Regions from separate parts of the Vibrio sp. QJM3NY_39 genome, predicted to be linked through region 1. Evidence: riboswitches for the same ligand, from Rfam matches in the RefSeq annotation. Region 1 holds a riboswitch; the other holds the start of a gene.
What was found. A riboswitch is a leader RNA that binds a small molecule or an ion and turns the genes downstream of it on or off. The one in region 1 is predicted to bind lysine.

Region 1 (15,320 bases):
GAAACTGGTTAGCTTCTGCACTGAACGCTGGTACTTCTTTGATTGCATCTGTAGCTGCAAGCTTTTGTAACCAACGAACTTCAACGATAGAGCGGTACTTTAGTAGGCCAAACTCACTAAAGATGCTGCGTAATGCAACAGTCTTGCTTCCGTAACGGCCGTCTACTGGTGAAACAGCAGTCAATGCTGACAGTTCCATGGTGTTCTCCTGAATTGAGTTTTCTAAATTTTGAGAGGTTTATACCAGTAACAATCTCAATTGTCACGCATATTGCGCAATCGTTTGCGCGAGAATTGTATTGGTACAAAAAACAAGCTCGCGACGAGGCGCGAGCTAATAAATTACATGCGAGCTAGCAGGATTTGAGCCTGCTCGATCATTTTTTTGCGACCGAAGATAAGGTGACGACGTTTGCCGCCAACCTGACGCCATAACACAGCGCTTCGAATTCCTGATAGCAGCAGAGCACGAACCTTATGCTGGCTCGATGTCTGTTGAAGTACTGCTGGCGTACCAGAAACCTGAATACGAGGGCCAATAGGGCTCACTACATCTAAGTAGATGCTCGCAAGGTTGCTGATCATTTGCTCGTCAAACAGATCGAAGTGCTCAGTTTGACGCTCTGCAGTTTGAATACGATCACCAAGCTGTGACATAGAGTCATTGCGAGCAGATAGTTTACGTTCAAGCGCCATCAAGCTGATGATGTAGCGAGTAATGTCGCTACCAGCAGGAGTACTGTCGATACCTTTTACTAAGCATTCAAGGCCTAGCTTTAGGTTCGCCTCACGGCCAAATACACCCACAGTGTTCGCTGGGTTAGTATTTAAAATGGCATTGAGTGAAGCTTCGAAGGCATCTTTATCACAACGGCCGTCTTTCGCTACTTGTTGAACCAAAGCCACAGCTTGGCAAATTCCAGCGAAAGCAATAGTACGGTCATAAAGTGTATTAGCCACGTAGTAACTCCTAGTTGTTTTCTATCGTTTGTTGTTCGTTCGATTAGATTAGATGCGTTTTTCGATGATACCACCACCAAGACAGACTTCATCTTGGTAGAACACAGCCGACTGGCCTGGCGTTACAGCGATTTGCGGCTCATCGAAGATAACCTTAATGTTATCATCGTCAATTGGGATGATTGTACAAGGAATATCGGTTTGACGGTAACGTGTTTTTACCGTGCATGTCATAACTTCAGTAATTGGTGTGCGATTAACCCAATGAAGCTGAGATGCGAACAAGCCTTCTGATTTAAGAAGCGGGTGGTCTTTACCTTGAACCGCGATCAGAACATTACGCTTAAGATCTTTTTCACCAACAAACCATGGTTCTTCGTTACCGCCGCCACCTTTAGTGCCGCCAATATGAAGACCTTTACGTTGACCCAAAGTGTGGTACATCAAGCCTTGGTGCTGACCAATAACTTGGCCTTCAGGTGTCTCGATGTTACCTGGTTGAGCCGGTAGATATTTGCCAAGGAACTCTGTGAACTTACGCTCACCAATAAAGCAGATACCTGTTGAGTCTTTTTTCTTCGCAGTGATCAAGTCTTGCTCTTCAGCAATACGGCGCACTTCAGGCTTCTCTAATTCACCCACAGGGAATAGGCTGCGTGCCACTTGATCTGAACTTAGCGTGTATAAGAAATAGCTTTGGTCTTTATTGCCGTCTAGGCCACGTAGCATTTCTGGTTTCACGCCAGCGTCTAGCTCTTCTTGAGTTGGGAAAGTACGACGAACGTAATGACCCATCGCAATGTAGTCTGCGTCTAATACTTCATCCGCAAACTCTAAGAATGCTTTGAATTTGATTTCTTTATTACAAAGGATATCTGGGTTCGGTGTACGACCGGCTTTGTACTCTTCAAGAAAGTACTCGAATACATTATCCCAGTACTCTGCGGCAAAGTTGATAGTGTGAAGGTGGATACCTAATTTGTCACATACCGCTTGAGCATCAGCAAGGTCTTCAGCTGCCGTGCAGTATTCTTCGTTATCATCTTCTTCCCAGTTTTTCATGAAAAGGCCTTCTACCTGATAGCCTTGTTGCTGAAGAAGATACGCCGATACTGACGAATCTACACCGCCGGACATACCGACAATTACTTTCTTTTCGCTGTTTCCAGAGCTGATATCTGACATGTCTAAACACCGTTACTATTACTTGGTCGCAGATTCTAACAGAAAGAGAAACACCGCGACAGATCCGAGACCGGAATCACAGTTTCATTTGCACAAATATTGCGCTGACTTCGTTAGAGAATCGCATGAACGCGAGGAGACTCGCTAGGATGTCAGATCTATATGTGGCATAGTCGCTCGAAATCCAAGACCTGAGATAAAAAATGTCTGAACAAAATGAGTTTATGCAAGAAGAACAGTTGATCGAGATTATCGAGAACCAACTTGAAGATGGCCAACCTGTAAAAGTGAAAGAGACGCTGATGCGTTTAATGATGACAGGTACTCCTCGTGAAGAGGCGATTACGGCTATGGCATGTGCACTGGCTATTGAAGTATTTGATGTAATGAAAAACGGCGCTGAGTTTAATCAAAAACGTTACGCCGAGCATTTGGGTATGCTACCTGACTTAAGCTTTATGGAAGGCGAATAAAAAAATAGCCTAGCAAACGTTTGCTATAGTTTGAAAGATTGCCGCGTTAAATATAGCGCGGTAGAATCCGCCACCTATTTCCCCTTGACTTAGACTAGCCTTATGAAATTCCCTGGACAACGTAAATCAAAGCACTATTTTCCGGTTCACGCTCGTGATCCTTTAGTAAGCCAAGCTCAAACTAGCAAAAGAATGTCACGTACTCATATTATCGGTATTGACCAAACTTTGGTGGATATTGAAGCGAAAGTGAGTTCTGAGCTAATCGAAAAATACGGGCTAAGTAAGGGACACTCACTGGTTATTGGTGATGAAGCTGCTGAATCCTTGTATCAAGAATTAAAAGAACAGTGCCTGATCACCAATGAATACGCTGGTGGCACTATTGGTAATACATTGCACAACTATTCAGTACTTGCGGATGACCGTTCAACGCTATTGGGTGTAATGAGCCAAGATATTAAAATTGGTAGTTACGGTTACCGCTATTTATGTAATACATCAAGCAGAATGGATCTGAACCATTTACAAGGGGTAGATGGCGCAATTGGTCGCTGCTTTGCATTAATTACAGAAGATGGTGAACGTACTTTCGCAATTAGCGAAGGACAAATGAACCAATTAAAACCAGAAAGCATCCCTGAGAAAATTTTCAAAAGTGCTTCTGCTTTAGTATTAACGGCGTATTTAGTTCGTTGTAAACCAGGTGACCCTATGCCTGAAGCAACAATGAAAGCGATCGAATACGCGAAGAAATACGATGTGCCTGTTGTTTTAACACTTGGTACTAAATTCGTTATTCAAGATGATCCAGAGTTTTGGAAAGATTTCCTTGAACAGCACGTAACCGTTGTTGCAATGAATGAAGACGAAGCAGAAGCCTTAACAGGTGAAAGCGATCCTCTTGCTGCTTCAGACAAAGCATTAGAGTGGGTAGACTTGGTTCTGTGTACAGCAGGCCCTGTTGGCTTATTCATGGCGGGTTATACTGAAGACGCGGTGAAGCGTGAAACTTCATTGCCGTTGTTACCAGGCTCGATTGCAGAATTTAACCGCTATGAGTTTAGCCGTCCTGCACATAAAGAGTTATGTGACAACCCAACGAAAATCTATTCGCATATCGCGCCTTACATGGGTGGTCCAGAAAAGATCAAGAATACCAATGGTGCAGGGGATGCGGCGCTGTCGGCTTTATTACATGATATGGCAGCAAATAAATATCATAAAGAAAATGTACCGAATTCTAGCAAGCACCAACATGCATTTTTAACGTATTCATCTTTCTCACAAGTTTGTAAATATTCAAACCGTGCAAGTTATGAAGTGTTGGTTCAGCACTCTCCTCGCTTGTCTCGCGGCCTTCCTGAAAGAGAAGACAGTCTAGAAGAAGCATACTGGGAAAGATAAGATATTTTTATCTTTTTCATTTATATTTCTAATAGTGAAATATAAAAAAGGCTCCGAAAGGAGCCTTTTTTGTTTCTGAATATATTGAAGCCGTAAATAATACTTTAGTCGACTTAATATTAATTCTATTGCTTAGTGTTTTATTGATTATTCACTTAGCAAACAGGATGCCTTAAAGAGCAAACTCTTCTAGAGATTTACCAGCATCTAGTTGTTCTTGGATAGCTGAAGGCGTACGGCCTTGACCTGTCCAAGTTTTCTCGTCGCCGTTTGCGTCTACGTATTTGTATTTCGCTGGGCGAGGAGCACGTTTAGCTTTAGTTGTTTTAGATTTTGCTTCACCAGAAAGTGCAGCAATAAGATCTGCAACATCAATTCCGTCTTTTGCAATTTGTTCAGCAATAGCAGAAAGCTTAGCTTCTTGTTCTGCTTTAGCAGCGCGTTCTTCAGCTTCAGACTCTTGACGCTCTTGTACAACAATAGTCAGCTTGTCTAGCGCTTCTTCAAGTTGCTCAAGAGTTAATTCACGTGAGAACGCACGAAGGCTGCGGATATTTAATAGTGTTTTTGTTAATTCAGACATGATATTTCCCATCAAGGTAAACTAAATAATCCTCCTAATAATAAACAGTGCCTAGGAATAAAACAAATAGTATTTCTTGTATTGGTTATTTAAATATAAAAGTGAGATGAATAGTTGAAAAAGAAACGACTCACTTTTGATGAATTTATAATAATTATTAAGATTATCTTAAAAATCGATATGTGACTGGTGGAGTAATTGCTATATGTAGACTATTTTTTTATTGATTAGTTCATTAACAAAAAGACATTTTTGTCGGAATGATATGTTGCATTGTTGCTCTTGATGGGTACAATTGCGGCTACCTGATGCGATGCTTTGGTTAATTTGTTGTTAAACTCTGGTTTGCACAGTTAATAATGTTATCGCACGTAGAGGCGCAATTATAAAAAGTAGTTTTCGTTGGGGTGATGCCAATGAACGGGAATGAAAGGTGTAATTGCCGAAGTAAATTGTATATCTAAACAATTTGCTGGGGTTGTGCTCAATAGGTACAACACTGCCATAGTCTTAATTTTAAACTATGGAGCGCTACTGTAGGGTTGGGTGAAGTGTTCACTTCCCTTTCGCTTAGTTCAACATGAGCTTGATAAACCGTATCAAGTTTGTCTGCAGTAGATCTCTAGCCAAATAAAAAACTGGTTTTTGAAGATCATGAATTTAATAGATTTTGCAACATCGCCTTTATCGCTGCTTCCTCCTTTGGTTGCATTGACTCTAGCTATTGTTACCCGCCGTGTATTGGTTTCCTTGGGTGTTGGTATCGTTATGGGTGCGATTCTACTTGCTGACTACTCAGTAGGTAACGCAGCTAGTTACGTGTTCACTAAAGCATCTGGTGTTTTCATCGAAGATGGTGGCATTAACACTTGGAACATGAGCATCATCGCATTCCTAATTATTCTCGGAATGACAACTGCATTACTCACACTATCTGGTGGTACTCGCGCATTCGCTGAGTGGGCACAGTCTCGTGTGAAGAGCAAACGTGGTTCAAAACTACTTGCTGCCTTCTTAGGCGTATTCATCTTTGTCGATGATTACTTCAACAGCTTAGCGGTAGGTGCTATCTCTCGTCCTGTAACAGACCGCTTCTACGTATCTCGCGCTAAGCTAGCTTATATTCTAGATTCTACCGCTGCTCCAATGTGTGTGATTATGCCGGCTTCTAGTTGGGGTGCTTACATCATCACTATTATTGGTGGCATCTTAGTGACACACGGTGTGACTGAGTATTCTGCACTGGGTGCTTACGTTCGTCTTATCCCAATGAACTTCTACGCTGTGTTCGCACTATTAATGGTATTTGCCGTTGCATGGTTCGGTCTAGACGTTGGTAAGATGCGTGAACATGAGATTGAAGCCTCTCAAGGCCGTGGCTTTGAAGGCGACAACGATCAAAAGCAAGCGCACGATCTAAACGAAGAGCTAGACATTCAAGAGAGCGAAAACGGTTCTGTCTCTGATCTTGTTATGCCAATCGTATCGCTAATCGTAGCAACAGTTGCTGCCATGCTTTACACAGGCGGCCAAGCGCTGACTGCTGACGGTCAAGCATTTAACCTGCTTGGTGCGTTCGAAAATACAGATGTAGGCAAGTCTCTTGTTTACGGTGGTGTTTTAGGTCTGCTTGTTGCGCTAGCGACAGTGTTTAAGCAAAAGCTACCAATGTCTGATATCGCAAGAACAATGTGGATCGGTGCTAGCTCTATGTTTGGCGCTATCCTGATTCTTGTGTTCGCTTGGACTATCGGTTCTGTCATCGGTGACATGAAAACAGGTTCGTACCTATCATCTCTAGCAACGGGCAACATTGATTACCACTGGCTACCCGTTATTTTGTTCCTTCTTGCTGGCCTAATGGCGTTCTCGACAGGTACATCATGGGGTACGTTCGGTATCATGCTACCTATCGCGGGTGACATGGCTGCAGCCTCTGACATCGCGCTAATTCTGCCTATGTTAAGTGCGGTTCTTGCGGGTTCTGTATTTGGTGACCACTGTTCTCCAATCTCAGACACAACGATTCTGTCTTCTACCGGTGCTCGTTGTAACCACATTGACCACGTATCGACTCAGCTTCCTTATGCGCTGTCTGTGGCGTTCGTATCGTGTATCGGCTTCATCACTCTAGGTATGACATCATCAACTGGCATCGCGTTCGGCGCAGCGTCTCTAACGTTTGTGGCAGTATGTTTTGCATTGGCTTATTTCTCACGTTGTAAAATGTCGACGTGCAAAAGCTAAACATCACTTGATTGAATAATGAAAAGGGAGGCGTTTGCCTCCCTTTTTTTGTGCTCGTTAATTTAATTTTAAATTTCGTGAAAAAAGTTCGAATAAATGGTTGAAAAAGGGTGTCAGCTTAGTTAGTGTGGAGACAAGACAGCAAACAACCTAAGAGCCGATAAGTATGCGTAAATTAGTAATGAACATTCATCACCATCATCACCCTATCTAGTCTTTCGGGGAGATTTACGTATACCCGGGAGCAAGAATTCTCCCGGAGGTTAAGTCAAAGAATTTAGATTTAAACCCTCGGGACGACAAAGTCTTCCGAGGGTTTTTTAGTTTTAGCACTTTTAAATAATCAATAAATTCAAATATTTGCACAGGGATACAGCAATGCAGACACAACGCCTAAGAATCGCAATTCAAAAGAAAGGTCGCTTAAGTAAAGAGTGCCAAGATCTACTTAAAAAATGTGGTGTTAAATTTAACATCATGGGTGAGCAGTTAGTTGTTCATTCACTAAATATGCCAATCGACTTGTTACTGGTTCGTGATGATGACATCCCAGGTCTTATCATGGACGGTGTAGTTGACCTAGGTTTCATTGGCGAGAATGAACTAGAAGAAGTTCGCCTAGACCGTATCGCTCTAAACGAGCCATCGCAATTCAGCACTCTACGCCGCTTAGATTTCGGTGGTTGCCGCCTTTCTATCGCTATCAACAAAGATGAAGAATACAACGGCCCACAAGATCTTGCGGGTAAACGTATTGCGACAACCTACCCACAACTACTTAAAGCCTACATGGACGAGCAGGGTGTTGAATTCAGCACTTGTATGCTAACAGGTTCGGTTGAAGTTGCTCCTCGTGCAGGTCTAGCTGACGCTATCGCAGATTTGGTTTCTACAGGCGCTACGCTAGAAGCGAACGGCCTGAAAGAAACGGAAGTTATCTTCCAATCTAAAGCAACTCTGATTCAACGCACTGGCGAATTTGATGCAGACAAAATAGCATTGATTGAAAAACTACTGACTCGTATGCAGGGTGTTCAACAAGCGAAAGAGTCTAAGTACATCATGCTTCACGCGCCAACGTCTCAGCTAGAGCAAATCAAAGCGCTATTACCTGGAGCTGAAGATCCTACTGTTCTTCCTCTATCTACAGACAAAGACAAAGTTGCCGTTCACCTAGTAAGTACTGAGAACTTGTTCTGGGAAACTATGGAACAGCTGAAGGAGTTGGGTGCAAGCTCGATTCTAGTATTACCAATCGAAAAAATGATGGGGTAGTGACGATGAGAACCGTTGTTTGGCAATCTTTAAGTGAATCACAGCAAGACTCGGTACTAGAGCGTCCAGCTATTACTGAAGGTGCAAACATCACAGCGACTGTTTCTGATGTTATTGCAAAAGTACGAAATGAAGGCGATGCCGCACTTAAAAAGCTGACTGAAAAGTTCGATCGTGTGACTCCAGAATCCATTCGAGTCAGCTCGACTGAGATTGAAGAGGCATGTGCTCGTTTAACACCAGAAATGAAGCAAGCGTTAGAGCAAGCTTATAGCAATATTGCTAAGTTTCACGAAGCTCAGAAGCCGCAGCCAATTAAGGTTGAAACACAGCCAGGCGTTGTGTGTGAGCAAGTGACACGCGCTATTAATACTGTTGGCCTTTATATTCCGGGTGGCAGCGCGCCACTTCCGTCAACGGTTCTTATGTTAGGTGTACCCGCTCAAATCGCGGGTTGCCGCAAGGTAGTGCTTTGTTCACCTCCGCCAATCGCGGATGAAATCTTGTATGTCGCTAATCTTTGTAAAATCGATGAGGTTTACAATGTAGGTGGTGCTCAAGCTGTTGCGGCGATGGCTTACGGTACGGAGAGTGTCTCTAAAGTAGATAAAATTTTCGGTCCTGGTAATGCGTACGTAACGGAAGCTAAGCGCCAAGTGAGTAACGACTTCCGTGGTTCTGCGATTGATATGCCGGCAGGCCCATCGGAGGTGATGGTGATTGCAGACGAAACTGCGGATGCTGACTTCATTGCTGCTGATCTACTGAGCCAAGCTGAACATGGCCCAGATTCACAGGTTGTATTAGTAACACCATCGCCAGTTATTGCCGACCAAGTAACCGATGCGGTTCAGAAGCAACTGAAAGAACTGTCTCGTGCGAACATCGCTCAGCAAGCATTGGCTTCAAGCCTAATCATCATTGCTGAATCGATCACTCAAGCGATTGCGATTTCTAACTTCTACGGTCCAGAGCACTTGATTGTTCAGACCAAGAACCCACGTGAATTGCTGCCGTTGTTAGACAATGCCGGTTCAATCTTCCTTGGTGACTGGTCTCCAGAATCTGCAGGTGACTACGCATCAGGTACAAATCATGTTCTTCCTACTTACGGCTATACCAAAACCTATTCAAGTTTAGGTTTGGCTGATTTCTCTAAGCGTATGACGGTACAAGAGTTAACGGCTGATGGCTTGAAAGGCCTAGCGCCAACGGTAGTCACAATGGCGGAAGCCGAAGGTTTGGATGCGCACAAACGTGCTGTGACTATCCGAGTTGAAAAACTAAATCGATTTGAACAGTTAAATAAAGCGAAATAAGGGTAGGGCATGGAAAAGTTAGCAAGAAAACAAGTTCAGGCTCTTACACCTTATTTGTCTGCAAGACGCATTGGTGGCAGCGGAGATGTGTGGCTAAACGCTAACGAGTCTCCGTTTGATAACGAGTACAACCTAAACTTGTCTCGTCTAAACCGTTACAGCGAATGCCAGCCGAAAGAGTTGATTGATGCTTACGCGCAATATGCAGGCGTGAAATCAGAGCAAACGCTGACTACTCGTGGCGCTGACGAAGGTATCGAACTTTTGATTCGAGCTTTCTGCGAGCCGAACGAAGATTCGATTCTGTACTGCCCTCCGACTTACGGTATGTATGCTATCAGTGCCGAGACGATTGGTGTTGAGCGCAAGGTTGTGCCTTTAACGGCTGAATGGCAATTGAATCTTCCTGCTATTGAAGCTCAACTAGATAACGTGAAAGTAGTGTTTGTTTGTAGCCCAAACAACCCAACGGGTAACTTGGTTGATCGCAAAGACATCGTCAAACTGCTTGAAATGACGCAAGACAAAGCGATTGTGGTGATGGATGAAGCGTATATCGATTTCTGTCCAGAAGCGTCAACGGTCGACTTGCTTGAGCAATACCCGAACCTTGCGATTCTGCGCACCTTGTCGAAAGCTTTTGCTCTGGCGGGTTTACGTTGTGGCTTTACGCTAGCAAACAAAGCGCTTATCGATGTACTGTTGAAAGTGATTGCGCCTTACCCGGTTCCAATTCCAGTTGCTGACATTGCCGTTCAAGCGCTTTCTGAACAAGGGCTTGCGCGAGCGAAGTTCCAAGTTCTGGATTTAAGTGCTAACCGAGCGTATTTGCAAGCAGGTTTGTTGGGTATGCCTCAAGTGACGGTATTTGATGGTTGGGGTAACTACTTGCTGGTTAAATTCCCGAACGGCGATGAGTTGTTCAAAGCGGCATGGGACACGGGTATCATCTTGCGTAATTCGCCAATTGAAGACTGTGTTCGTATTAGTATTGGTAACCGCGAAGAGTGCGAAAAGACACTTGGATTCATTCGTAACTTTTTTCAGTAACGAAAGGCTTACCATTAATAACATTTGTCAGTCTGAGTTGATTAAAAACAGACTGGCAAATGAAACCAATATTTTGGGTTAGCGTTTGATTTTAGCTAGGCCAGCAGATTTAAAATTAAAAGGAAGTTCAAGTGAGTAAACAACAGAAAATACTTTTTATAGACCGTGATGGCACCTTAATTGTTGAGCCGCCAGTCGACTTTCAAGTAGACCGTTTAGACAAACTAAAATTCGAACCGCTAGTGATCCCTAGCCTACTGGCATTGCAAGATGCGGGTTACCGTTTAGTGATGGTGACTAACCAAGATGGTCTAGGCACAGATAGCTACCCACAAGAAGAGTTCGATGCTCCACACAATATGATGATGGAGTTCTTTGAGTCTCAAGGCGTTAAGTTTGACGATGTGCTTATTTGCCCTCACTTTGACGAAGACAACTGCTCTTGCCGTAAGCCTAAACTGGGTATGGTTAAAGAATACCTACAAGGCGGCAAAGTCGACTTCCAACACTCTGTTGTCATTGGCGATCGAATGACGGATCTTCAACTTGCTGAGAACATGGCAATTCGTGGTATCCAATACGGCCCGGATGCAGAAACGGAAGGCACACTCAACTGGCCACAGATCGTTAAAGATTTAACGGTTAATGCCCGTGTTGCTGAAGTGGTTCGTACGACCAAAGAAACCGATATTAAGGTAGCCGTAAACCTTGATGAAACCGGTGGCAACAAGATCGATACTGGCATGGGTTTCTTCGATCACATGCTTGATCAAATCGCGACACACGGCGGTTTCCAAATGAACCTGACTGTGCAGGGCGACCTACACATTGATGATCACCACACAATCGAAGACACCGCTCTCGCTTTAGGCCAAGCACTTAAAGATGCATTAGGCGATAAACGTGGTATCGGCCGTTTCGGTTTCAGCCTGCCTATGGATGAGTGCTTAGCTCAGTGTGCTCTAGACCTATCTGGTCGTCCGTACCTAAAATTTGATGCTAAGTTTAGCCGCGAGCAAGTGGGTGACCTTTCTACGGAGATGGTGGTTCACTTCTTCCGTTCTTTAACCGATACATTGGCTTGTACATTGCATCTTTCTTCAGCTGGTAATAATGATCACCACATTATTGAGAGCCTGTTTAAAGCGTTTGGTCGTACTCTTCGCCAAGCAATCAAAGTTGAAGGTAATGAATTACCAAGCAGCAAAGGCGTTCTGTAAGGCTAACGTTAGCAAGGAAAAACAATGAAAGATCAAAAAGTTGTTATTATTGATACTGGTTGTGCCAACGTTTCCTCAGTGAAGTTTGCGATTGAACGCCTGGGCTACGCAGTTGAAATTTCGAAAGAACCAAAAGTTGTTCTAGCTGCGGACAAGCTGTTCCTACCCGGTGTAGGTACAGCAAGTGAGGCAATGAAAAACTTGCAAGAGCGTGACCTTGTTAGTCTTGTGAAACAAGTAGAGAAACCTTTGCTGGGTATCTGTTTAGGTATGCAGCTGTTAGGCAAACTGTCTCAAGAGAAAGGCCAAAAAGCTGACGAGTTAGTTGAATGCTTAGGATTGTGTGATGGCGAAGTTCGTTTACTTGAAACGGGTGATTTGCCATTACCACACATGGGTTGGAACACAGTAACCGCGACACCTAACCACCCTCTATTCAAAGATATTGAAGAGGGCGAGTACTTCTACTTTGTACATAGCTTCGCAATGCCAGTGGGTGACTACACAATCGCACAATGTGATTACGGTAATCCGTTCACTGCGGCAGTGCAAAGTGGCAATTATTATGGTGTTCAATTCCACCCAGAGCGATCTTCGAAAGCTGGCTCTAAGCTGATTCAGAACTTCTTGGAATTGTAATAAGGATTAGGCAGCGGCTACCGTTACCAGATAAGGAATGTAAATGATTATTCCCGCGTTAGATTTAATTGAAGGCCAAGTTGTTCGCTTATTTCAAGGGGACTACGGGCAAGTAACAGAATACAAAGTCGATCCAGCAGAGCAGTTCAATCTGTATCACCAAGCTGGCGCAGGTTGGCTTCACCTTGTTGACTTAACGGGTGCAAAAGACACAACCGCTCGTCAACTTGACCTCATCGCCAAGCTACTTTCTAGTACGCCTGCCAATATCCAAATTGGTGGTGGTGTCCGTAACGAGCAAGATGTGGTCGACCTACTTGAAGCTGGCGCACAGCGCGTTGTGGTTGGTTCTACAGCAGTTAAGCAACCTGAGTTGGTTAAAGGTTGGATGGAGAAGTACGGCGCGGAAAAAATCGTGCTGGCTCTGGACATCAACATTGACGAAAGCGGCACACGTAAAGTGGCGATTTCAGGTTGGCAAGAAGATTCAGGCGTGACCATTGAAGCGCTAATTGAAGATTACCTCACGGTTGGCCTTAAACACGTTCTGTGTACTGATATTTCACGTGATGGCACGCTAGAAGGGTCAAACGTAGAGCTCTATGTTGATCTTTGTAAGCAGTACCCACAAGTGCAATTCCAATCATCAGGTGGCATTGGCAGTCTAGCTGATATCGAAGCACTGAAAGGCAGCGGCGTTGCGGGTGTGATTGTTGGTCGCGCACTGCTTGATGGCAAGTTCACAGCAGAGGAGGCATTTGCATGTTGGCAAAGCGAATAATGCTATAGCCAGGTTGTGCCGAATATAAATCTTCATAGATATTATGAAGTGAAAGCGTGGTAATATATTGATTTTTATGGATATTTTGAGGTTAATCCAGTTTGGGTTGCCTCGGAATATTTATGGTGATTTATAAGAAATGTTGAAAATCTGATGAAAAAAGTTCAGGCTGTTGAACATGTGTTGAAAAAAATCATGGTCAGGAGTGAATGTTTATGCCAAAAATCGCATGCAATTTTAGCGAAAGCTGGGTGCAGGATGAACTAAAAAAGGAGGATGCTGGAAGCCGAACATTTAAAGACACTAACAAGAAAGCGAATGGCTTGATGTTACGAGTTTCCCCTAAAGGAAAGGGTGCTTACTTTGTCGAAGGGCGAATCAAAGGTGGCAACGGAAGTGTATTGAGACCGCCAGTCGGTGATCCCTCAAAAATGCATCTTTATATAGCTCGCAACATTGCCTCCGAATTCCATGATCTAATGGAGCAGGGCAAAGACCCTCGTCTTGCTTATTACGCTCAGAATCTATCAGCTACTATCAAATCTGTTCATATTGATTACGTCTCACAGCGAGATCTCAAAGAGTCGAGCCTAAAATCTGTTAATGGCTTTTTAAGCGCCATGAGTGACTCGTTCAAAGAAAAAAATATTCTAGGTATCAGGCAAGACGATATTATAAAAGAGCATCAGAGCATAAAGCGTCGCCACACAGGAAAAGTCGCTGATAAAGTGATGCGACATGTTGATGCTCTTTTCAGAATGGCTGCTGCTGTTTATCTTGATGAAGATGAGATGCCAATCGTGCAGCGAAATCCAGTTGACGTTCTCAAGATACAGAAAATGTGGTTTTTCAACAATGGTTATACGGGTCGTAAAGCCGAAACTATTGATACCATTCATCTGCCTGATCTATTGAGTGCAATCGATCAGATGAAGAGCTTCAGAGGCACTAAAAAATTTGTATACAAAGAAAATCAAAGCATGTTTGTCGCCGCCTGTTTTTTTGAGTTGCTTTTATTTACAGGGTGGCGTCCAGGTGACTCTGCGAGTATTGAATGGCATCAGGTATCGGAAGACTGCAAAGAAATCACGTGGACTGATGAGGAAGCCGCTGAGAAGTTAAAAAATGCAGAGGGGATGTATAAAGCTCCACTGAATAGACAAGCTCAGAATGTGTTGCTTGAACTCAAAGCGCGTAACTTTGAATGTAAGTATGTCTTTCCCAATGCTAGCTTAAGCAATCACCTTAAAGCGAACCCGACGGATTACAATGATAAGCTAACTCAGTTGGCAGATACAGGTCAGCGTTATACGGCAGGAATATTCCGAAAGGCTTACCAGACTTTTGCTGAGTATGTGGGCGTTAACTCGGTGACGATTAAGAGACTCGTATTCCACACGCAGAACCATTATACCGTTCAAGGTGGATATATCTTTCCTGAAAGGGAAAATTTAAGGAAGAAGAGTCAGAGAGTTGCAGATTTTATCTTGTACCATGGAGATCGTGCAAATGAGCTTAAGACGCTGGGTGTTCAGATTAACTCTAAATTGATCATGTACGCTCAAGAGGAGTTAAGTAGGGATGACTGCAAGTTTGATACGGTTGAAGATATAATCGATCACTGGTGCCTTCAGGGACGTGTATTTGAAGAGATGAAAAGCAAGTAAGCAATATGATTGATTCTAGTTACTTGCTGTTTTCTGTTGCGTTGAAACAGTAAAGCCACGACTCACTAGTCAAGCTAGACACCTTTCTGGTCTATATTTCTTCTATAGGAAAGCGTAGATTCTGATCTAGAAGTAATCAGTGCTTTTGATTAATAGATGTTACTTAAGGTCTTGATACCTCTGCCGCAGCAAGCTGCGAATAGTTCGATATTTGCCTAGCATGATTGCTGGCTGTTTTTTGTTCGATATACTCACTTTTTACTATTTATATATACATAATAGTAAAAAGTGAGTTGTTGGATGCTTGGTCAGTGGATAGTGAGTTTTGGTAAAAGATATACGGCTTTCTCAATTTCGTATTGTTATACATGTGCATCTTACAGGGACAAGCTCGGCTCATTTCTGCGCAGCAGGATGATTGGAGAAAATAATAAGAACGCAATTGCTCAACCATCAAATTCAACGCCAAAATCTAAGGTCAAAGACTCCAGTCTGACTGTAAAATCTACAGCAT
Region 2 (15,320 bases), 910 kb from region 1:
AGTACCTAGTGTGTAAACCTCAAACACCAGTCGAGCTTTAGGGTATTCTTCGACCGAGTACTGAAATGTGCGCCAGTAATAACTGACAGGAAGAGACTCAAGCGCTTGAAGATAAGCGGAAATATCAAAGTAACTGCCCGTTAATTCCATTCTTACAGGGTGAAGAAAATAGCCGGAATATTCACTGGTCTCTTGATTATTCGAAATTGCTTCTGGTTTTAACGACTCTAGCGATTCGAGCTTAAGTCCATTTCCGGCATTAAGAACACTCTCCAATAGTAGAGACATTTGAGAAGGCGTGATCAGTCCATCGACAATCTGGGAAAGCTGAAGTGACAGATCTTGGCTCTCCACCAGCAGTTTTTTGTACTCTCGATTAATGTCTTTGTCTGGATCTTTGTTTAACTTAGCTTGAAGAACGAGCAACTCACCTTGCTGTCTCTGGTTTGCCTGAGTCAGATTCATCGTCTTAGCATTTTTAGCCTGTAAATCGAGATACGCTGGCTCAACCAACAAGGTGAACAACAACATAGATAGGCCAACAAAACCACACACGAAAAGTAGCCATTTTTCTCTCTGACTTAATGCAAGAAACTTATCGCTGAGCTGGTTCCACTGCTGCATTATTTACTCTCCCTGCGAGTACTTAGCTCAAACGTCACCACATCCTGATCATTGCGCCCAATTTTTAGTTTTTCAAAAGCACGTCCAACTAAATTAAGCTCACTTTTAAACTGACCAATCCAGTTAGGAACCACATTTGCGTTACGAGCAAAGCCACTAAGATCTAAAGTATCGTGAGTCATGTAGATGTGCGAAAGAGAGATGTCATTTCGGCCTAATTTAGCTAAGGAATTCATGACGCCAGAATACCCGACTTGTTGTGATTCGTCGTATTGTCCTACCGCCTTCAAAGCCTCTTTTTTAGCCTGAGTCTCACGTTTGAGACGCGCAACTGCCGCCACTTTCTCTGGAGACGGTTTATGCTGAGTTAACTTACTATTCAATTGGTTAACTTGCTTGTTAAGCTGGTTCGAGTCATATTGCAAAGCTGTTAGGGTTTTATCTAGATTAGAAGCTTGATACTGCATTACAAAGTAACCACCAAGTAGCAGCACACAAACGAGCCCCCAGCTCGCAACAACATTCGTCAGCGTAAAATATTCTTTCTTAGGCTTGAGATGTTCAGGGTAAAGATTGACATTAAAAGCCTCTTTTTCAGCCGCAAGTTTAACCAACAAACTCTCTGAATTATCACGCTCACCTTCAACGAGCAGAGAAACGGTCGAACTCAATGTATTATTTAACGCGCCTTGTAACTCAGACTCATCTTCCTCATCACAGCAGATTTTCAACTGATGAAGTTGAGTACCTTTAATTTGAGAAGAAAGGTAATCAATCGAGCGTTGGAGTTCTAGAGCAAGGCCATCTAACTGCAGAGCGCTTGATGCAACACCCGTTAAAGGTGGAACCACACTGCGAATCGTTCTTTGGAAACAAACCGTATGCTCAACAAAAGCACCTAATTTAAAGTGTGCGTTCTGACTACGTTGAAGAAGAATAAAGTTAGACAGTTCACCCGCACTGTAGCCCCAGATTTCATCTTCAGGAGCAACACCTATTAATTCAACCTGAACCGAATTAGCAATATTCAAAAGCTTATCTAACAGCTTTTTAGGCAGAACATACACTTGCAGCTTATTCGACGTCGGCAACGCGACCGCACTTGCAATAATTTCGGTCACTCTTTCAGATACAAGATCTTTGAGTAAAAAAGGCAGGGCAACCGACCATTCACTCTCTGGAATATCCGGTTTATCAATTTGGTAGGTTTGGTAGTAGTTAGCACAGACAATCAGCTGGAGGCTATTACTAGTAAACGCCTCACTGCTAAGCGATTTTTTTAGCGCACTCTCCCAGTCCCCATTAACCACGGGAATGCTAGTTACTTGAGGTTCCTGTTCTGTCGATGAAATATAAATGGCATCGTTGCCTAACATGACAACTTGAGAGCTGCCTTTATTATTAGTTGGCTTTATCTTGTCTAAAATCGCTTTAAAATTCATTGTTAACTACTACTCTTACGCCATCGATTTCTTCGTCCAACTTTCACAACAGATTCCGCTTTCGCGACCTTTTCAGCTTGATTAGGCAAAGGGATAATTTGTTGTTCTTCGTCGATATATCTCCCTTGATAGCCGTTAATGCCTAACTCTATCAAGGTGTTCTTTTCTTGTTTTGTCTCGACTCCAACAGCAATAACTTGAGTTGGAGAGTCACCGCATGCCCCAATTAAGCTTCGGACAAACAGTTGATTCTCATGCCTTTGATCGATTTTCTTTATTAAGCTTCGATGAAGCTTAATGTAATTGACCTTCAAGTCCTTTATATAGTGAGTGCTAACAATGGTTCGTCCAGCTTGGCCAACCACCACTTTACACCCTAAACCTCGCAGCATCTTTGCCACCGGTCTCATATAATCAAGGTGGGCAATCAAGTGCCCTTCAGGAAACTCAAACGCAAGCTGAGAGCGATGCTGAGCAGAGAGCTGTAATAGCTCACTTCTAAACCACTTAAAATGCTGTTTATTCGCAAATGGAGTCACATTCAGATTCACCGAATAGTTGAGAGGCTGAGTTGACTCTTTCAGCGATTTCAACAAAACCTTTAGAACCGATTGGTCCATTTGAGCTTGATAACCCACTTGCTCTACCGCAGGCATAAATCGAGACGATTTCAATAAACCTTTATCAGGATCCTGAATTCTAGTGAATATTTCTCTATGTAATTCATTGACTTGACCAGATTCCGGCATAAGATAACATCGCTGAGCAAAGATTACTAAATTTTCAGGAAGCAGCGCTTTATCCAATAATGTTCTCCAACGAACACTGCCTCTATCCAACTCATTTGTATTCTGCTTAGGGTAACGGCTCCAGTTATTAATACGCTCCAGCTGGGCACTCTTTAATGCCGTTTCCGTTTCATCCATGATCTGACTGTGACGCTCACCTTCGGTATACATGGTTACGCCAATATGGCACCAATTATCAGAATCTAAAGGTTCCGGCGGGGTTATCTTGTCTAACTGCCTTAAACACTGAGCCGCCAAGGTAGCAATATCTTTAGCCCCTTGATGCGGAATAAATACGGCAAAATCAGCATCGTAATAACGAGAAAAAATAACATCAGGATAGCGTTGAACAATATTCGACAATACTTCGCCAACTTCGATAATAAAGCCGTCAGTGATTTGCTTGTCATTAGCATCACGGACTTGCTCCCATTCGTCGATACGTATCAATAACACACCACCTCGAGCACCGCTTTCATGCAAAGCCGATTCAAGCTTGTTATCGAATAAGACTCGGTTTGCCGTGCCTGTGAGTTTGTCTAGGAAGGTATGGGTACGGATAAAGGTATCGAAGCGGCTTCTTTCTTGACGAGCATCTTGCAGCTCTTCGATCAAGACATCCAAGGCTTCACTTGCCGTGTATGGCCATTCAAGTTCATCTCCCTTTGCATGAGCCTCAACTTGCCCTGCGAGGATCATTCTTCCTCGCTCTTCCAAGATCTCAGAACCCATCAACTGTTCCTTCAACCAACGAACACCACGAGCCAGACAGAAAAGGATCAATGCAACCGCCAAAGTAATTGACCACATTGCTTCCATTGAGTAGCTATAACCAATATAAGGAGGCAATGCTTTAAACTCGATTCGATAACCTTCATTGCGCTCTAGAATGAAGCTTCTTTCATAAAGACGATTGGGATCAATTTGTGGGGAGGTATCTTTGAAGCGATAAACGATGCCAGTCTGGTTCGAGAGTTTCATCTCAACAATATTGCTCGCCTGCAACATCTTCGGCATCCAACGCTGCATCGAATACGCGGCGTCAGGATCTTCCATCTCTTTATCTACAACGTCGACAATACCAACCAAATAATGATCTAAATATTCTTGTCCGATACGCTTAAAGGAAAGTGTGCCACCAATAAAAAGAATGAACATCGCACTGATCACGATCACAGTGACAAATGCGACCAATCGAGTGCTCAATTTTAGTGTCGGGGTATATCTCATGAATAACGAAATCCTTTTCAACTCACATTATACCGTATTGCTACTTATACTATAAATTGACGTTGTAAATAAAGCGTTAAGAATTCTAGGTAACAAAAAGCCGCGATAAACGCGGCTTTTTCCAATTTAATACTGTCTTTATAATATATTAAAAACAGGGCTTAAAATGGGATGTCATCATCAAAATCCATTGGCGGCTCATTATATTGAGGTTGAGCCTGCTGAGGAGCTTGTTGAGGTGCTTTCGGCTGCTGTTGAGCTGGAGCACTGTATTGTTGCTGTGCTTGTTGCTGCTGTTGTGGCTGTTGTGGCTGACCCCAACTACCTTGCTGTTGGTTGTTACCCATACCACCTTGAGCAGGAGCACCACCTTGAGCACGGCCGCCAAGCATTTGCATTACACCATTGAAGCCTTGAACAACCACTTCAGTTGTGTAGCGATCTTGACCGCTTTGATCTTGCCATTTACGTGTCTGAAGTTGACCTTCAATGTAAACTTGAGAACCTTTACGTAGGTATTCACCAGCAACTTCCGCCAGCTTGCCAAACAGAGCAACACGGTGCCATTCTGTTTTTTCACGCTGTTCGCCAGTTGCTTTGTCACGCCATGACTCTGACGTTGCAATGGTAATGTTCGCTACTGCACCGCCATTGGGCATGTAACGAATTTCAGGGTCATTACCTAGGTTACCCACTAATATAACTTTGTTAACTCCACGGCTAGCCATGATTTGCTCCGTCTAAATTCATAGTCTCAGAAAATTTTAGCGCACAAGAATAGCATGCTTTTCTACAGTGATAAATCGCATTCCTATTCTCGCTCTAATACAAAGAATAAAAACGTAACAAATCATGATATTCAGAGCGATGTTGCTTTTTTCTCCACTTACAAACCACTCATTTACTTTGGGAATTGATATTCAACGCAAGTCACCATTAAGGCACTAGAGAAGCCGAAGCATGCATGACAACGTTAAATCTAACCCAAATTGAACAAGGAGTTTCAATGAGAAAATCTCGATACGCTCGCACTTTACACTTTCTGTGCATCGACCCAAGCGACACCTATCTACATGTAAAAGAGATAGAAAAGCACTTATTTATTCCACTCTACAAGATGACAGCGGACGACTTGATGCTTTTCGATAGAAAACAGAGCAACCGTATCTTGCTCATCGATTACAAAGAGGTACCAAAGTTAGTCATGGTGTTCCCTAATTTACCCGTCATGTGGAAAAATCATGAGATCATATTGTTCAACGTCCCCCAGCAACTTACTACCTCAGAGCTACTTACCTATGGTGTCTTAAAAGGGTTGTTTTATGATTCTGAACAAAAAGTTAAAATAGCAAAAGGGCTTAAAGAGGTCATTAATGGTGACAACTGGTTACCCAGAAAGGTAACGAACCAACTTCTTTTTTATTACCGCAATATGGTCAACACCAACACGACACCCACCAATGTCGATTTAACCATTAGGGAGATCCAGGTGATTCGCTGCCTTCAATCTGGCTCATCAAACACTCAAATAGCCGATGATTTGTTTATTAGCGAATTCACCGTCAAGTCTCACCTTTATCAGATATTCCGTAAGTTAGCGGTTAAAAATAGAGTCCAAGCCATCGCCTGGGCTAATCAGAACTTACTTGCATAATTGATCAGCCTCTTAAACTGATGATAATTTTGAGGGAAACTCTAGTAAACCATACGTATTGTTGCTGAATTTTCGACATAACTTATGCTAGAGTTGCCCTCAGAAATATCAGCCATTCAGGTTGAATCAATAATTATTATAGATAAAGGGTCTTATCATGATCAAAAAGTGCCTTTTCCCGGCAGCTGGCTACGGTACACGCTTCTTACCTGCTACTAAGTCAATGCCTAAAGAAATGATGCCTGTTGTAAACAAGCCTCTAATTGAATACGGCGTTGAAGAAGCGATCGAAGCCGGTATGGACGGCATGTGCATTGTGACTGGTCGTGGTAAGCATTCTCTGATGGATCACTTCGATAAAAACTACGAACTCGAACATCAGATCAGCGGTACAAATAAAGAAGACCTGCTGATCAATATCCGTGAGACGATTGAAGCAGCAAACTTCACTTACATTCGTCAACGTGAAATGAAAGGCCTTGGCCACGCTATCTTAACGGGTCGCGAACTTGTGGGTGATGAACCATTCGCAGTTGTACTTGCCGATGACCTTTGTGTAAATGAGCAGCAGGGCGTTCTGGCTCAAATGGTTGCGCTATACAAACAGTTCCGTTGTTCGATTGTTGCAGTACAAGAAGTACCAGAAGACGAGACGCACAAATATGGTGTTATCTCTGGTGAAATGATTAAAGATGATCTTTTCCGTGTTGACGACATGGTTGAGAAGCCAGAGCCAGGCACTGCACCAAGTAATCTCGCGATCATTGGCCGTTACATTCTGACTCCAGACATCTTTGAACTTATCGAGCAAACAGAGCCAGGTAAAGGCGGCGAGATCCAGATTACTGATGCATTGTTAAAACAAGCAAAATCAGGCTGTGTATTAGCGTACAAATTTAAAGGCCAACGTTTTGACTGCGGCAGTGTAGAAGGTTATATCGAGGCAACAAACTACTGCTTTGAAAACCTATACAAAAAAGACCAGCAACAAATCGAGCTAGGTAAGCACTCAACAACAAAAGCTTAATCACTGGTTTTGGCTTATTAACTAATTATAATTAACGGTTAGTTAGCTGCGTAATAAATTATTTAAAGGGTGACTCAAAAGAGTCACCCTTTTTTGTTTACTGTTTTTTTATCCAGTAAAACTTTGCACAAATCTCACTCTATGTAATACTTTATCCACTTAAAATTACATGGTCTGTTGAGATGGATAAAATAGAAATCAGAGGCGCTCGTACGCATAACCTCAAAGACATTAACCTAACCATACCTCGTGACAAACTCACTGTTATCACGGGATTATCCGGGTCAGGAAAATCGTCACTTGCGTTTGATACTCTCTACGCAGAAGGGCAGCGTCGCTATGTCGAGTCTTTGTCTGCTTATGCTCGCCAATTTCTATCTCTTATGGAAAAGCCTGATGTCGACCACATCGAAGGTTTATCTCCCGCTATCTCAATAGAACAGAAGTCGACCTCTCACAACCCTCGTTCAACCGTGGGGACCATTACGGAAGTCTATGACTACTTAAGGTTGCTCTATGCGCGAGTAGGTGAACCACGCTGTCCAGATCACAATACCCCTCTGGCTGCGCAAACCATCAGCCAAATGGTCGATAAAGTGTTGGAACTCCCTGAAGGTTCAAAGATGATGCTAATGGCGCCTATCGTCAAAGAACGTAAAGGTGAGCATGTCAAAACACTTGAAAATTTAGCCGCTCAAGGTTTTATCCGCGCTCGAATTGACGGAGAAACTTGTGACCTATCCGATCCACCAACACTTGAGTTACATAAGAAGCACACCATCGAGGTGGTCGTTGATCGATTTAAGGTTCGCCCTGATCTTCAACAACGCCTGGCTGAATCGTTTGAAACCACATTAGAGCTCTCTGGCGGCATTGCTGTTGTCGGTTGGATGGATGATAAAGAACAAGAAGAGATCGTGTTCTCAGCTAACTTTGCATGTCCAAAGTGTGGCTACAGCATGCAAGAACTTGAGCCGCGCCTATTCTCATTTAACAACCCTGCTGGTGCATGTGGTACTTGTGATGGACTTGGTGTTCAACAATATTTTGATCCAAGTCGAGTGATTTTAGATGAAAACCTAAGCATTGCAGAAGGTGCGATAAAAGGCTGGGATCAGAAGAACTATTACTATCTTCAGATGCTAACATCGCTATCAGACCATTATGGCTTTGATCTGTATGTACCATTCAACTCTCTGCCTAAAAAGACTCAAGAGATCATTCTTAAAGGCTCAGGGCGTACTGAAGTGGAATTCAAGTACATCAATGACCGAGGTGATATTCGAGTCAAACGTCACCCATTTGAAGGTATTTTAAATACGCTGGAACGCCGTTACCGCGATACTGAATCTAGCGCGGTGCGTGAAGATCTTGCCAAGTACATATCAACAAAGTCGTGTTCTAGCTGTGATGGCACGCGTTTAAGATTAGAAGCTCGAAATGTCTTCATTGGCGATACCACACTGCCAGAAATCGTTGAGCTCAGCATTGCTGATGCACTCGAGTTTTTCCAAAACTTATCGCTTAGCGGTCAGCGTGGTCAGATCGCTGATAAAGTAATGAAAGAGATCAATGACCGTCTGCATTTCTTGGTGAACGTTGGTTTGAATTACCTTAATTTATCACGCAGTGCTGAAACACTGTCTGGTGGTGAAGCGCAACGGATTCGTCTCGCAAGTCAAATTGGTGCTGGTTTAGTGGGTGTTATGTATGTACTCGATGAACCATCAATTGGCCTCCACCAGCGTGATAATGAACGTCTACTGCAAACTTTGGTTCACCTCAGAGACTTAGGAAATACCGTGCTTGTTGTTGAACATGATGAAGACGCAATCCGTTGTGCTGACCATGTTATCGATATCGGCCCAGGTGCGGGTGTGCATGGTGGACACGTGGTCGCAGAAGGCACCATGCAAGACATCATCGAAACCCCGAATTCTTTAACCGGGCAATACCTGAGCGGCGCCAAAGAAATTGCGATACCAAAACAAAGAACGCCTATCGACAAGAAAAAGGTCGTCGAGATCGTTGGCGCAACGGGGAACAACCTAAAGAATGTCACTGCGACGATCCCTGTAGGCTTGTTCAGCTGTATTACGGGGGTATCGGGGTCAGGTAAATCTACACTAATCAATGACACCTTCTTTAAAGTTGCCCACACTCAATTAAACGGTGCTACAACCGCAGTTCCGGCGCAGCACAAAAAGATAAAAGGCTTAGAGCATTTCGACAAAGTGATCGATATTGATCAAAGCCCTATCGGTCGCACCCCTAGATCAAACCCTGCAACCTACACTGGTATTTTCACGCCAATTCGTGAGTTATTTGCCGGTACCCAAGAATCACGATCTCGTGGCTACAAGCCAGGTCGATTCAGTTTTAACGTTCGTGGTGGTCGCTGTGAAGCGTGTCAGGGAGACGGTGTCATCAAAGTAGAGATGCACTTCTTGCCAGATGTGTATGTGCCGTGTGATGTGTGTAAAGGTAAGCGTTATAACCGTGAAACTTTAGAAGTTCGCTACAAAGGCAAAACCATTGACGAAGTTCTAGAGATGACAGTGGAAGATGCTCGAGAATACTTCAACCCTGTTCCTGTTATCGCTCGTAAGCTGCAAACATTGATGGATGTTGGCCTTTCTTACATTCGCCTCGGACAAGCAGCGACAACCTTATCTGGTGGTGAAGCGCAGCGTGTTAAATTAGCGCGTGAATTGTCTAAACGAGACACGGGAAAAACCTTATACATTCTTGATGAACCAACAACAGGTCTTCATTTCCACGATATCCAGCAGCTATTGACGGTATTACATAGGCTGCGTGATCACGGTAATACGGTTGTCGTGATTGAGCACAACCTCGATGTCGTCAAAACAGCAGACTGGATCTTAGACCTTGGTCCTGAAGGTGGCCAAGGGGGCGGTGAGATTGTTGCAGAAGGTACACCTGAAGATGTGGCGTTAGTCGAAGGTTCACACACTGCTCGCTTCCTTAAGCCTATGTTAAATTTGAAGTAGGTGTAAAATAGCGCCCTGCGAGCAGACAGAAAAATGTTAAAGTAACAGAGCTTGTTTCAAAAGGAACAAGCTCTGTTTTTATAAGGTTAGGGATTTATGGCAACAATACACACTAGCGGTACCCAACTAGAAAATCAGGTAACTCAGCTACCACTCAATAAAGCATTTCTGGCTTCTTTAGCTGTTGTATTCTTGTTAGCCATGCATTTTTTCATGCCGAATCCTGGAGGCTCAGGCCTTGCGTTATCGTTTAACCCAACCACTTGGTTAGCTCTTAGCTTTACGTTAGCAATTGGCTTCTACCAACTCGCGACTAACCGAGTACTCAAATATTCCAAGTTAACCGTTGGTTTGCTGATCAGTTGCGTGATACTTACGCTACCCACGCTCTACAGTAACGCCTTTCCTCAAGCCGCATCTGGTCGACTACTGGGATTGTGGGCGGGCTTCGCTTTATTCGTCGTACTTCAGCAATTTAAGTTCAGCAATAAACACAAGCAACGCATGTTGTGGTTCATTGTGCTTGCTGTGGTTATACAAGCACTCTTTGGTTACGTGCAATATTTCTTACTGGAACCCGGCAATCTATTTGGTTACAACACTGCGGCTAATCGACCTTATGGGATATTCCAACAACCGAATGTTATGGCTAGCTTTTTAGCTACTGGTTTTGTGCTTTCAGCGTATCTTTTAGCGAGACAGCCCGCTAAATATAATCACAAAATTAGCGAGTCGTTCTTACTATACCTAACCCCGACCTTAACCGTACCTTTGCTGATCATCATCGCATCACGTACCGGATGGTTGGCTGCCGTCATTGGGTTTGTCTGCATTCTGCCTTATCTATACAAATTCACGACCAAGAAACGCTTCTACGGATGGTGCGCATCAGTGCTAGTCGGTATCGTGGTCGCTTTTTCGGTAATCAGTCTCAGTACAACGGATAGCCTCGCCAGTAAAAGGGCTAACTTAGAAAGCCCGCGAGCTTATACCTTTCCACAAGCACTCGATATGATGATCGAAAAGCCATTTACAGGGTATGGCTACGGGAAATTCGAATCCGAGTACACGCTATACACAGCTCGCCAGCATCAACTCAACCCAAATTATCATCCCGGCCTTCCTTCAATGGATCACCCACACAATGAGTTCTTGTTTTGGGGGGTTGAGGGCGGAATAGTACCAATCATCGGGATCTTGCTTGCTGCGTTCTTAGTCATGTCACGTATAGCAAGCTCAGCGAAGGGAACACGTCTAGCACTGCTCGCACTATTTATACCGATACTCTTACATTCTCAGCTCGAGTACCCTTTTTACCACTCAGCGATTCACTGGATAACACTCATCATCTTGATTTACTGGGTCGATCAACGAGCTTCTCGTCACTATCAACAGCCGTTTAGTATCGTCAGTAAAACCCTGTTTAGAGTGTCTAGCTTGGTGGTTCCGATCTTGGTGAGTTTCTATATGTTGAGCGCGCTGCATACCAATTATGTCCTAACTCAATTTGAACTTTCTAAACCCAGAAACCCGGATATTCTTAAGCAGGTAACGAACCCTGTAGTCTGGAAAGATCGCTATGATTGGGACGTATACAGCACCTATCTAAATATCGGCCTCTACAAAGCTGATCCTAGCTTGATCCAACCTTATATAGATTGGTCGTTAGAGATCATAAAACGTAAGCCAAGGCCTGCTTTCTACAGTAACCTGATTCTTGCGTATCAAGGATTGGGCGATCACAGTAAAGCAGAACAAATTCGTAGTGAAGCGAGCTTCTTGTTCCCAAATAGAGACTTTTCCAAGGTTCAATATAAGAAAATATCGGAAGCTGAAAATAATATTTCTTCTGCTAAATGACGCCAAGGAATCTAGAGTTAATTCACCATATTGACGTTTAGTCTAGACACAAAAAAGCGCACGATCTCTCGTGCGCTTTTCTTTTGAACTTGAGTTTATTGCCGCTATTTTAAAACGTCTTGCAACGCTTTTAAGCACAAAGCGACATTCTCTTTTCGAGCGCCATAACCCATTAAACCAATACGCCAAGCCTTGCCAGCCAAAGAACCAAGTCCCGCGCCAATTTCAAGGTTATATTCTTCTAGAAGTTGTGTTCTGATTTTGGCTTCATCGATTCCTTCAGGGAAATAAAGCGCATTGAGCTGCGGAAGACGACTCTCTTCATCAACCACAAACTTTAATCCTAGTGCTTCTACGCCTTCTTTAAGCTCTTGGTGCATCGCATGGTGACGTGACCAAGCATTATCCAGGCCTTCATTTTTCAATAAAACCAACGACTCATGCAAAGCATACAGGCTATTCACAGGTGCAGTATGGTGGTAGCTACGCTTACCTTCTCCACTCCAGTAACCTAATACTAAACTTTGATCCAAAAACCAGCTTTGTACGGGAGCTTGACGCGCCTTCATCTTCTCAACCGCACGTTGAGAGAAAGTGACAGGAGACAGTCCAGGAACGCAAGATAGACACTTTTGACTACCTGAATACACCGCATCGAGCTGCCATTCATCAACCAACAATGACACACCACCTAGTGATGTCACCGCATCAACAATCGACAATGCATCAAACTGACGAGCCACTGCTGAAATCGCTTGAGCATCCGATAACGCGCCAGTAGACGTCTCTGCATGCACAAATGCGACAGCAACTGCATCAGGGTTTTCTGCCAATGCCTTTTCGACCTTTTCAACGGAAACGGGCTTGCCCCACTCATCATCTACAAGGATCGCTTCACCACCACAGCGCACAACATTCTCTCGCATACGTTCACCAAAAACGCCATTGCGACAAACAATTACCTTCTCACCGGGCTCAATCAAGTTAACAAAACAGGTTTCCATACCTGCACTGCCTGGCGCAGAAACAGCAATCGTAAATTCATTTTCAGTTTGGAATGCATACTTAAGAAGTTGTTTCAGTTCATCCATCATCGCAATAAATAACGGGTCGAGGTGACCAATAGTTGGACGGCTCAAGGCCTGTAATACTTGAGGAGAAATGTCTGAAGGCCCCGGCCCCATTAACGTTCGGTGTGGCGGATAAAAGCTCTCGATAGCAGTAGTGAGTGTTAAATTAGACATGTACATCCCTTACGTTAATGTTGTGAACAATCCACCCTAAAGCAAATCGATACCGTCATCAATTAGCTAAAAGTATTGAGGTCACACCAGTGTCACATAATTGTTAAAATTATTTTTTAAATATCTCCAGTTACGGATTGACATTGTTACCGCAAACACGTTCAATGAAATGGCTATCTAGCAGAAGAGGAGCACTGCCCAGGCAGATGTTTTGTGGAACCGCATTTCCAATACAAAGCATCAAGGGGGAGCAGTGCCGAGATAATAAAAGGATGCAGGACCTTTATTATCGGTTGAGCGGGCTGAATCCCGGCAACTGTCGCCATTTCTATATGGTGAAGAGCTTCTGAGGTTACTATTCTAATAATTCCTCTCTTTTTGCTCTAAATACTCTCTTCGAAAAACATCGGACGTTGGATTACCCAACCGTAATTTTATTTTAGGAAGTCGTGGGAGATATATCGTGAGTGCATCTAATGTAGCTGGTTCTTTTAATGTCGCTAAGTTTGGTGGAACAAGTGTTGCCAACTTTGAAGCAATGAGCCGTTGTGCTGCCATTATTGAAAATAACTCAAATACTAAACTGGTTGTGAGCAGCGCGTGCTCAGGCGTCACCAACTTGCTGGTTGAGCTAGCGAATGGTGTCCAAGACAAAACTCGTCGTCAGGAATTATTGACGCAATTGACTGACATTCATAACGCGATTCTTGATCAGCTAGCTGACCCAATTAGCATTGAAAAAGATGTGCACTGCATTCTCGATGACATTGCGAGTGCGGCCGAAGCAGCGTCGTTCCAAGTAAGCACAAAGCTGACTGACCACCTAGTGGCATGTGGCGAATTGATGTCGACGCATATCCTCGCTCAAATCATTCGCGAGCGTGGCACACCCGCTGTCCGTTTTGACATCAGAGAAGTGATGCGCACCAATGATGACTTCGGCAAAGCTGAACCACTGTTAAAAGATATTACAGCCTTAGCTCAACAGAAATTGATTCCACTATGCCAACAGCAAGTTGTCGTTACCCAAGGCTTTATCGGCGCCGATAGCGAAGGTAACACCACAACGTTAGGTCGTGGTGGTAGTGATTACTCAGCGGCACTGATTGCAGAATCTGTACAAGCGATTGGTTTAGAAATCTGGACTGATGTTCCGGGCATCTACACCACGGATCCACGTATCGCATCGAAAGCATCTCCTATCCCAGAGATCAGCTTCAGCGAAGCATCGGAAATGGCAAACTTTGGCGCGAAGATATTACACCCTTCGACTCTAGTCCCGGCACTACGCCATCAAATCCCGGTATTTGTCGGCTCATCAAAAGCACCAGAGCTCGGTGGCACATGGATTCGTCAGCAAGTTGAAAGCTCCCCTCTGTTCAGAGCGCTTGCCCTACGCTGCAACCAAACCATGGTTACGCTACGCAGCGCCAATATGTTCCATGCTTATGGCTTCCTCGCAAAAGTGTTCGAGATCCTGGCTAAGCATAAGATCTCTGTCGATCTTATCACTACCTCAGAGATCAGTGTCTCACTCACTCTCGATCAAACAGATACATCAGGTGGTGCTCCTCAGTTACCAGAAGCCGCTCGAATTGAGCTTGAAGAGCTGTGTTCTGTGGATATTGAACACGACCTATGCCTTGTTGCTCTTATTGGCAACAACATGAGTGAAAGCAAAGGCTATGCGAAGCAAGTATTCGGCACGCTTGAAGACTTCAACCTACGTATGATTTGTTACGGAGCGAGCCCACACAACCTGTGCTTCTTGCTTGATGAATCTGTCTCCAAGTTAGCGATTCAAAAACTGCATCAAGAGCTGTTTGAATAAAACGACGGTTGCTCGATTAGTTAAAATCACCAAACGACAGATACAAAAAGGGTTGCTCTTAAGCAACCCTCTTATTTTTACGAATCAAAGCCCGTCATAGATTCAAACTAGTTAATGTTTGGACCTAACCACTTCTCAGCTTCCAACATATCCCAACCTTTACGGTCGGCATAGCTATCCACTTGATCCTGTTGAATCTGTGCAATCGCAAAGTATCGGGCATCAGGATGTGAGAAATACATACCAGACACTGAGGCACCTGGCCACATTGCGTAGCTCGTGGTTAGTGACATGTCGATTGCTTTTTCAACGTCCATCAACTCCCACAACGTGCCTTTCTCTGTATGCTCTGGGCAAGCAGGATAACCCGGGGCTGGACGAATACCTTGGTACTTCTCTCGAATCAAATCGTCGTTAGACAAATTCTCATCAGGTGAGTAGCCCCAAATGTCCTTTCTCACTTCTTTATGCAAGTATTCAGCGAACGCTTCAGCCAATCGGTCTGCAACCGCCTGAATCATAATCGCGTTGTAGTCATCACCATTGGCTTTGTATTCATCAGCCAGCTCTCGCTCACCAATACCACCCGTTACTGCAAAACCACCA

Region 2: it holds a riboswitch for lysine, as region 1 does, so the genes downstream of both, lysC (lysine-sensitive aspartokinase 3) here and AC3CHU_RS10475 (Na+/H+ antiporter NhaC family protein) in region 1, are expected to answer to the same signal.

What each region holds. Positions count from the first base shown of each region.
Region 1 is NZ_CM173505.1:2,359,464-2,374,783, reverse strand. It holds gene purB (adenylosuccinate lyase) at 1-199, opposite strand, end outside; gene hflD (high frequency lysogenization protein HflD) at 343-960, opposite strand; gene mnmA (tRNA 2-thiouridine(34) synthase MnmA) at 1,009-2,145, opposite strand; gene AC3CHU_RS10490 (hypothetical protein) at 2,349-2,618, shown strand; gene AC3CHU_RS10485 (inosine/guanosine kinase) at 2,721-4,025, shown strand; gene AC3CHU_RS10480 (H-NS family histone-like protein) at 4,198-4,608, opposite strand; lysine riboswitch at 4,973-5,150, shown strand; gene AC3CHU_RS10475 (Na+/H+ antiporter NhaC family protein) at 5,263-6,855, shown strand; His leader region at 7,045-7,180, shown strand; gene hisG (ATP phosphoribosyltransferase) at 7,234-8,130, shown strand; gene hisD (histidinol dehydrogenase) at 8,130-9,449, shown strand; gene hisC (histidinol-phosphate transaminase) at 9,459-10,499, shown strand; gene hisB (bifunctional histidinol-phosphatase/imidazoleglycerol-phosphate dehydratase HisB) at 10,631-11,719, shown strand; gene hisH (imidazole glycerol phosphate synthase subunit HisH) at 11,744-12,358, shown strand; gene hisA (1-(5-phosphoribosyl)-5-[(5-phosphoribosylamino)methylideneamino]imidazole-4-carboxamide isomerase) at 12,402-13,139, shown strand; gene AC3CHU_RS10440 (hypothetical protein) at 13,355-14,806, shown strand.
Region 2 is NZ_CM173505.1:3,269,771-3,285,090, forward strand. It holds gene AC3CHU_RS14475 (MSHA biogenesis protein MshJ) at 1-624, opposite strand, end outside; gene AC3CHU_RS14480 (MSHA biogenesis protein MshI) at 624-2,066, opposite strand; gene csrD (RNase E specificity factor CsrD) at 2,069-4,084, opposite strand; gene AC3CHU_RS14490 (single-stranded DNA-binding protein) at 4,246-4,812, opposite strand; gene AC3CHU_RS14495 (LuxR C-terminal-related transcriptional regulator) at 5,091-5,738, shown strand; gene galU (UTP--glucose-1-phosphate uridylyltransferase GalU) at 5,896-6,765, shown strand; gene uvrA (excinuclease ABC subunit UvrA) at 6,948-9,779, shown strand; gene AC3CHU_RS14510 (PglL family O-oligosaccharyltransferase) at 9,876-11,639, shown strand; gene AC3CHU_RS14515 (pyridoxal-phosphate-dependent aminotransferase family protein) at 11,744-12,883, opposite strand; lysine riboswitch at 13,060-13,237, shown strand; gene lysC (lysine-sensitive aspartokinase 3) at 13,347-14,714, shown strand; gene metH (methionine synthase) at 14,822-15,320, opposite strand, start outside.